DNA from 3 places in the Janthinobacterium sp. GW822-FHT07A03 genome. Region 1 is predicted to be linked to each of the others. Evidence: predicted binding sites of a transcription regulator. Region 1 holds the regulator's gene; each other region holds the start of a gene.
The links. Region 1 encodes HrcA, which represses chaperone genes, less so after heat shock. Its sites were predicted from a motif close to TTAGCACTCNNNNNNNNNGAGTGCTAA; they were not measured.

Region 1 (2,268 bases):
CCACGCGGCTGCTGGTGGTTTCGCCACTGCCCCGGGCCAGACGGAATGGATAATCCCAGCGGTCGGCATGGAAGATATCGGTCAGCAGCGAGGTGCCGAGGACGAAACGCACCTGGTCGCGCGTCATGCCTACTTTCAACTGGGCCAGCATCTCTTCGGAGACAAAGTTACCTTGTTGAATGTCAGGACGGTACGGCGAGAAAAACCACATGAATTTTTGCAGCGGCGTAATGGTGGTCGTTTGTGCGCCCTGTTCGGGGACCAGTTCCTTGCCTTCTTTTTGAGCAGCTGCCGGCTTTTCGCCAAGGATGCCACGGCTGGCGCAGCCGGACATGGCCAGCGCGACACAGACCATGCCTGCCACGACTGGTGCTCGAAATGAAATACGGTGCCAGAGAGATGGCAATACAGCCGGTGTTACGCGCATAAATGACCTCAATTTGATGAACAAAACGCCAGGAGTGGCCGGCCTGCCAAAAAATGCATATTTTGGCACTCCCCGCTAAAACGCTATATGATAAAGCACCTGACCCACATACGAGCAACAAACATGAGTAACAATCCTAGTGATCTCAAGGCAAGCGGCCTGAAAGCCACCTTGCCACGGCTGAAGATACTCGATATCTTCCAGAGTAGCCCGGTACGCCACCTGACCGCGGAAGACGTCTACAAGATTCTGCTGGCCGACAATATGGATGTCGGTTTGGCAACTGTCTACCGCGTCCTCACGCAATTCGAACAGGCAGGCTTGCTCAACCGCAACCATTTTGAAACCGGCAAGGCGATTTTCGAGCTCAACGAAGGCTCCCACCACGACCACCTGGTGTGCCTCGACTGTGGCCGGGTCGAAGAATTCTTCGACGAAGAAATCGAAATCCGCCAGCAAAAAGTGGCCGAAGAGCGCGGCTTCAAGATTGCCGAACACGCCCTGGCCATCTACGGCAACTGCACCAAGACAGCTTGCCCGCACAAAACAGCCTGACCCTCGCCGGCCGTTCCCGCAAGGGGCCGGCCGGCGCAGCATTGAGCAGCATCAATGATGGCTGAGCGCGCTCGACAGTAATTTAGCCGTGATATCGACGATCGGAATGACGCGCTCGTACGCCATGCGCGTCGGTCCGATCACTCCCAACGTCCCCACGATCTTGCCGTTGACTTCATACGGCGCCGTCACCACGCTCATTTCATCCATCGGCACCAGGTTCGATTCGCCGCCGATGAAAATCTGCACGCCCGTCGCCTTGCTCGACACGTCGAGCAACTGCATCAAGCCCGTCTTTTGCTCGAACATGTCGAACATCTGGCGCAGCGAATGCATATTCGATGACAGATCGCTCACGCTGAGCAAGTTGCGCTCGCCGGAAATGACCATGTCGTCGCTATGATCGGCCATCGCCTCGCTGCCCGCTTCCACGGCCACCTGCATCAAACTGCCCATATCGTCGCGCAACTGGCGCAATTCGCCCTGCAGGCGCACGCGCACGGCGTCGAACGACAGGCCGCCATAATTCTGGTTGATGTAATTGGCCGATTGCACCAGTTGCGCCGGCGTATAGTCCGCTTCCGTCAGCAATAAACGGTTCTGCACGTCGCCGCCCGGGGCGACGATGACGAGCAGGATGCGTTTTTCCGACAGGCGCAGGAATTCGATCTGCTGGAACACGGATTCGCGGCGCGGGCTGAGCACGACGCCGGCGAACTGCGACAGCGACGACAGCATCTGCGCCGCGTTGGCGATGGTCTTTTGCGGCTGCGGCGTCTGCAGGCGCATGCGCGACTCCACCAGGTGCTCGTCCAGGTGCCGGACGGTCAGCAGGGTATCGACAAAGATGCGGTAGCCGCGCGGCGTGGGGATGCGTCCGGCCGAGGTGTGCGGACTGGAGACATAGCCGAGCTCTTCCAGATCGGCCATGATGTTGCGGATCGTGGCCGGCGACAGGTCGAGGCCGGAAATTTTCGACAAGGCGCGCGAACCGACCGGCAGGCCGTCGGCGATATATCGCTCGACCAGGGCTTTCAGCAGTGTTTGGGCACGTGTATCGAGTTGCATGGTGTTTTAGGTAAGCAAATATTCTTTATTAAGCAAGCGGCAACGAAAGCGGCCGAACGTGCATCAACAGCGCCTATTATGCACGTTCGCCCGGCCAGCGGCGATCAATCTTCCAGTTGCCCCTGCAGCCACAGCAGCAATTCATCAAAGTTGGCGCAGATGGCGTCGGGCCGCACGCCGGCGGCCAGGTGGGCGTCGCTGCCCTTGCGGTTCATCCA
Region 2 (2,268 bases), on a different contig from region 1:
TGTTCCCGGCGCCGGTGCATTCGGTAAGGAAGCGGTGGTCGTCGACCGCCGCGAGCAGCGCAAGCGCGATCAGGCCCTGGGCCTGGTGCCGTTCGCCGTCAAGCTGAACAGCGATCTGGTGTTGCAATTGCAGACCCTGGCCAAGGAACGCGGCGCGGATCTGAATGAATTGGTCGCCGAGCTGATCACCAAGGGCTTGGCTGCAGCATAAGGGCTGACAATGTTTATCTGTTGATAAATATCATTTATAAAACTAAAAGGCGCCTTGCGGCGCCTTTTGCATTGTGGCATTGCTTTCGATTACACGTAGGCCGCCAGGGCGCCCTTCATTTTTTTCAGCGCCGCCACTTCGATCTGGCGGATGCGCTCGGCCGATACGCCGAACTCTTCCGCCAAGGCGTGCAGGGTGGCGCCGGAACCGTCGTCGTTGGCCAGCCAGCGCGCTTCGATGATGCGGCGCGAACGGGCGTCCAGCTTGGACAAGGCCGTTTCCAGGCCTTCCGATTGCAGGCGCGTCACTTGTTCCGCTTCCAGCACCTTGGTCGGCTCGCTTTGCTCCGACGACAGGTAGGCGATCGGCGAAAACTTGTCGTCTTCATCGTCGGTCGGCGATTCCAGGGCGATGTCGCGGCCGCTCAAGCGCGTTTCCATTTCGATCACTTCTTCGCGCTTCACGTCGAGCAGCTTGGCCAGCGCATCGATCTGCTTCGGCGTCATCGCGTCCAGGCCCGTCTTGTGGCTGCGCAGGTTGAAGAACAGCTTGCGCTGCGCCTTCGTCGTCGCGACCTTGACCAGGCGCCAGTTTTTCAGGATGTACTCATGCATCTCGGCTTTCACCCAGTGCATGGCGTACGACACCAGGCGCACGCCCTGGTCCGGATCGAAGCGTTTCACGGCTTTCATCAAGCCGATATTGCCTTCCTGAATCAGGTCGGCGTGCGGCAAGCCATAGCCCAGATAGCCGCGGGCAATCGAGACCACCAGGCGCAGGTGCGACAGCACCAGTTCTTGCGCGGCGGCCAGGTCATTTTTTTCACGCAGGCGTTTCGCCAGCGAAATTTCTTCGTCGTGGGTCAACATGGGCAGACGGTTCACGGCCGAAATATAGGCGTCGATATTGCCCAGATTGCCAGTGAACCCGAGGCCCAGCGCATTACTTTTGGTCGGAACCAATGCGGATGTTGCGGACATCATAGTCATGTTTTCTCCCTCGTAGTCTTGCTGTGTTCCAGTTGGCCACGTCACGCGACGTGGCCCGATTGTCTGTTCTGTTTTGTGTATTCGGTCTTGCACTTTGCAGATCGCGGCACCATCTTCATCTGGCGTCCATGGCAGTTCTGCTGTTGGTATGTCCCTATATTAGCACTCTCTGCTTGAGAGTGCCAATCAGCACATTTAATCGTCCTGATAGCCTAAATGCTATGGCGAATGAATGCTTGATAAATATGTCTGAACAGCGATCTGAACAGCACTGCAGGCCGCTTCACGACAACATGGCTAGTCTACGGCCTCTGGCTGAAGCGAACCTTAAGAATACTTGCTTAATATCAAGATAACAGCAGATGGGGAGGGCGAGGCGCATGGCGGCGCCAGGAGCGCCGCCATGGAAAGGAAGGTCAGTTCAGGCGCGCCAGGTGGCGCTGCACGCAGAGGAAGGCGCCGATCAGGCCCAGGCTGGCGCTGACGGCCAGCAAGCCTGCCATCGGCAGCGGCGCCAGCGGCACCAGCTGGAATTCGGACGCATACAGGCGGGCAAACTCGGCAATCGCGGTATTCAGCGGCTGCAAGGCCAGCGCCACGGCGCCCAGGGCCAGCGCGCCCGCGCACAGGCCCAGCAGGGCGCCCGTGTAATAGAAGGGGCGGTGGATGAAGGTGTCGGTGGCGCCGATCAGCTTCGAGATGCTGATTTCATCGCGCTGCTGCATCACCTGCAGGCGGATGGTGTTGAAGACCACGGCGATGACGGCCACGCCCAGGGTGATCGCCAGCAGCAGCAGCACCAGGCGCAGCACGCCCAGCAGGGCCGCCAGGCGCTTGACCCAGGCCGAATCGACTTGCGCCGATTCCACGCCGGGCAGATGGCGCAACTGTTCCGCCACGGCATCGACATCCTGCGCCTCGCTGGCGCTGCTGAAGGCGTCCAGTTTCAGCACATAGCTGTCGGGCAGGGGATTGTCGCCCAGGGTGCTGAGCACGTCGGCCAGGCCGTTCTTGTTTCTCAGCGTGTCGAGCGCCTGTTCGCGCGGGATGAAGACGATCTTCGCCTTT
Region 3 (2,268 bases), on a different contig from region 1:
ACGCTCCATGGGCGTCAATCGAATCACGCCGCTGTCACACATATTTACATCAATGCAGGTCAGTTGCCGTGAAATACACGCTTTTTCCGGCGCGTTTCGCCATCTGCACGCATCCGCCGGCGCCGCGATGGCAGCGTTTTACTCGTCGACGTAATCGGGTTCGATATCGAGACCACCATAGCGGTTTTCGCACGAGCGGCGCGTCAATTCCTGCTTGCCGCTCTTGCCATCAAGCACCATCGTCAAGTCGCGGCAAGTACGATGGTAGCTGCCAGGTTTGGCGTCCGTCCGCGAGGGCGTCAAAGTGACGCGCAAGGGCACGGCATTGCCCAGTCCCTTGTTGCTCCATTCACGGCTCTTGCCATCCTCTTCATCTTTCAGGGTGCGCACGGCGGCCGTCAGCAAGGATTTCTGTTCCTTCGCATTCAGCCTGGCGATGGTCACGTCGGACAGGAAGGGCGGATACACGACGGGCGCCGGGTCCTTGCCCTGCACATCCCAACGGCCGCTGTTCTGCGAACAGGTGCGGCGGCTCAGGTCCTGCGACTTGTCGCGCGCCGTGACGACGAATTTCAGGTCGCGGCAGATGTGCGCCTTCAGGCTGTGTTCCGTCATGCCGGAGTTGCTGAAGTGATATGTGACCTTCACCAGCACGCCGCTGTCGCCGCCGTTGTTCCACACATGGGCTTCCTGGTCGTCGTCGTCCTTGTTCAGATCGTTGAACAGCTCGTTGAGCAGCATTTCCTTTTCCAGCGGCGTCAGGGTCGCCACGGTGATCTCGTCGAGAATGGTGGGCGTTTGCGCGGCGGCATTGCCCAGGCAGGCGAGGCCGACGAGGGCGGCGCCCAGCAGGCGCAGGGTAGGACGGGAAAGAGTCGATGGCATGGTGTGCTTTCTGGTACAGGGGGAATATTGATATGCAATTGCAATCATCTTATCAAAGTCCATAGCAAAACTCTGTTTCCCGTGCGTACAGGAACGCCGTTCGCCTGAAGGGCATGCTAGAGTCGCGCCTGTTGCTGACGCCCGGGAACGAGGCTTGCGTTTGCGCAAACCCTGCGTAAATGCAGGCTGCACAGAACGTCTATGCATATCTTCCCGGAGAATAAGCCCTTGAATAAGCCCCCTACCGTCCCTATAATTAGCACTCGTTAGTAGAGAGTGCTAACAAACTCTTTCGTAGCAATCCTCAGGACATGATGGTGTCTGCCGGGCAACAGCAGGGAACGCTACGCGGCGGGCGACGCCGCGATGCCACCACTGCCCAGCGCCGGCATGCACCCGATGCCATGGGGTTTGCTTGACCGTTGCGGGCTGCTTTCAACGGCGGTCACTGAAAGCACGCCTGGCGCTGTGCCAGGCATGTATTCATTTAGCAACACCTATCCATTGAACTTTAAGGAGTTTTGTATGAATCTGCGCCCATTGAACGATCGCGTCATCGTCAAACGCCTCGACCAGGAAACCAAGACTGCGTCCGGCCTCATCATTCCTGATGCAGCTGCTGAAAAACCGGATCAAGGCGAAGTCCTTGCCGTAGGCAATGGCAAGATTCTCGACGACGGCAAAGTCCGTCCTCTGGATGTCAAAGTGGGCGACCGCGTCCTGTTCGGCAAGTACGCCGGCCAAACCGTCAAAGTTGACGGCGATGAGCTGCTGGTCATGCGCGAAGAAGACATCATGGCGATCGTCGTCAAGTAATTGTTTCCACGTTGTAGACAGATACATCCCGAAACTCAGGAGAATTGAACATGGCAGCTAAAGAAGTAGTATTCGGCGACGCAGCGCGCGCCAAGATGGTCGAAGGCGTCAACATCCTCGCCAACGCAGTCAAAGTCACCTTGGGCCCGAAAGGCCGCAACGTGGTCCTGGAGCGCTCGTTCGGCGCCCCTACCGTCACCAAGGATGGTGTGTCGGTAGCGAAAGAAGTTGAACTCAAAGACAAGCTCATGAACATGGGCGCGCAAATGGTCAAGGAAGTGGCTTCCCGCACCAGCGACAACGCCGGCGACGGCACCACCACCGCAACCGTGCTGGCCCAAGCCATCGTGCGCGAAGGCATGAAGTTCGTTGCCGCCGGCATGAACCCGATGGACCTGAAGCGCGGTATCGACAAGGCTGTTGCTGCGACCGTCGAAGAACTGGCGAAAATCGCCCGTCCTTGCACCACGACCAAGGAAATCGCCCAGGTTGGCGCGATCTCGGCGAACTCGGACTACTCGATCGGCGAGCGTATCGCTGAAGCGATGGAAAAAGTCGGCAAAGAAG

Region 2: a site for HrcA is predicted at 1,360-1,386, ahead of rpoH (RNA polymerase sigma factor RpoH). Genes of this name have one in related genera too.
Region 3: a site for HrcA is predicted at 1,142-1,168, ahead of groES (co-chaperone GroES). Genes of this name have one in related genera too.

The regions. Positions count from the first base shown of each region.
Region 1 covers NZ_JBXAKW010000003.1:462,999-465,266, forward strand. The annotation lists gene AC1RJW_RS11690 (outer membrane protein assembly factor BamE) at 1-355, opposite strand, end outside; gene fur (ferric iron uptake transcriptional regulator) at 551-982, shown strand; gene hrcA (heat-inducible transcriptional repressor HrcA) at 1,034-2,050, opposite strand; gene AC1RJW_RS11705 (HAD family hydrolase) at 2,155-2,268, opposite strand, start outside.
Region 2 covers NZ_JBXAKW010000010.1:203,333-205,600, forward strand. The annotation lists gene AC1RJW_RS25780 (hypothetical protein) at 1-211, shown strand, start outside; gene rpoH (RNA polymerase sigma factor RpoH) at 301-1,194, opposite strand; gene ftsX (permease-like cell division protein FtsX) at 1,617-2,268, opposite strand, start outside.
Region 3 covers NZ_JBXAKW010000009.1:80,735-83,002, forward strand. The annotation lists gene AC1RJW_RS23735 (DUF904 domain-containing protein) at 1-9, opposite strand, end outside; gene AC1RJW_RS23740 (hypothetical protein) at 139-885, opposite strand; gene groES (co-chaperone GroES) at 1,411-1,701, shown strand; gene groL (chaperonin GroEL) at 1,752-2,268, shown strand, end outside.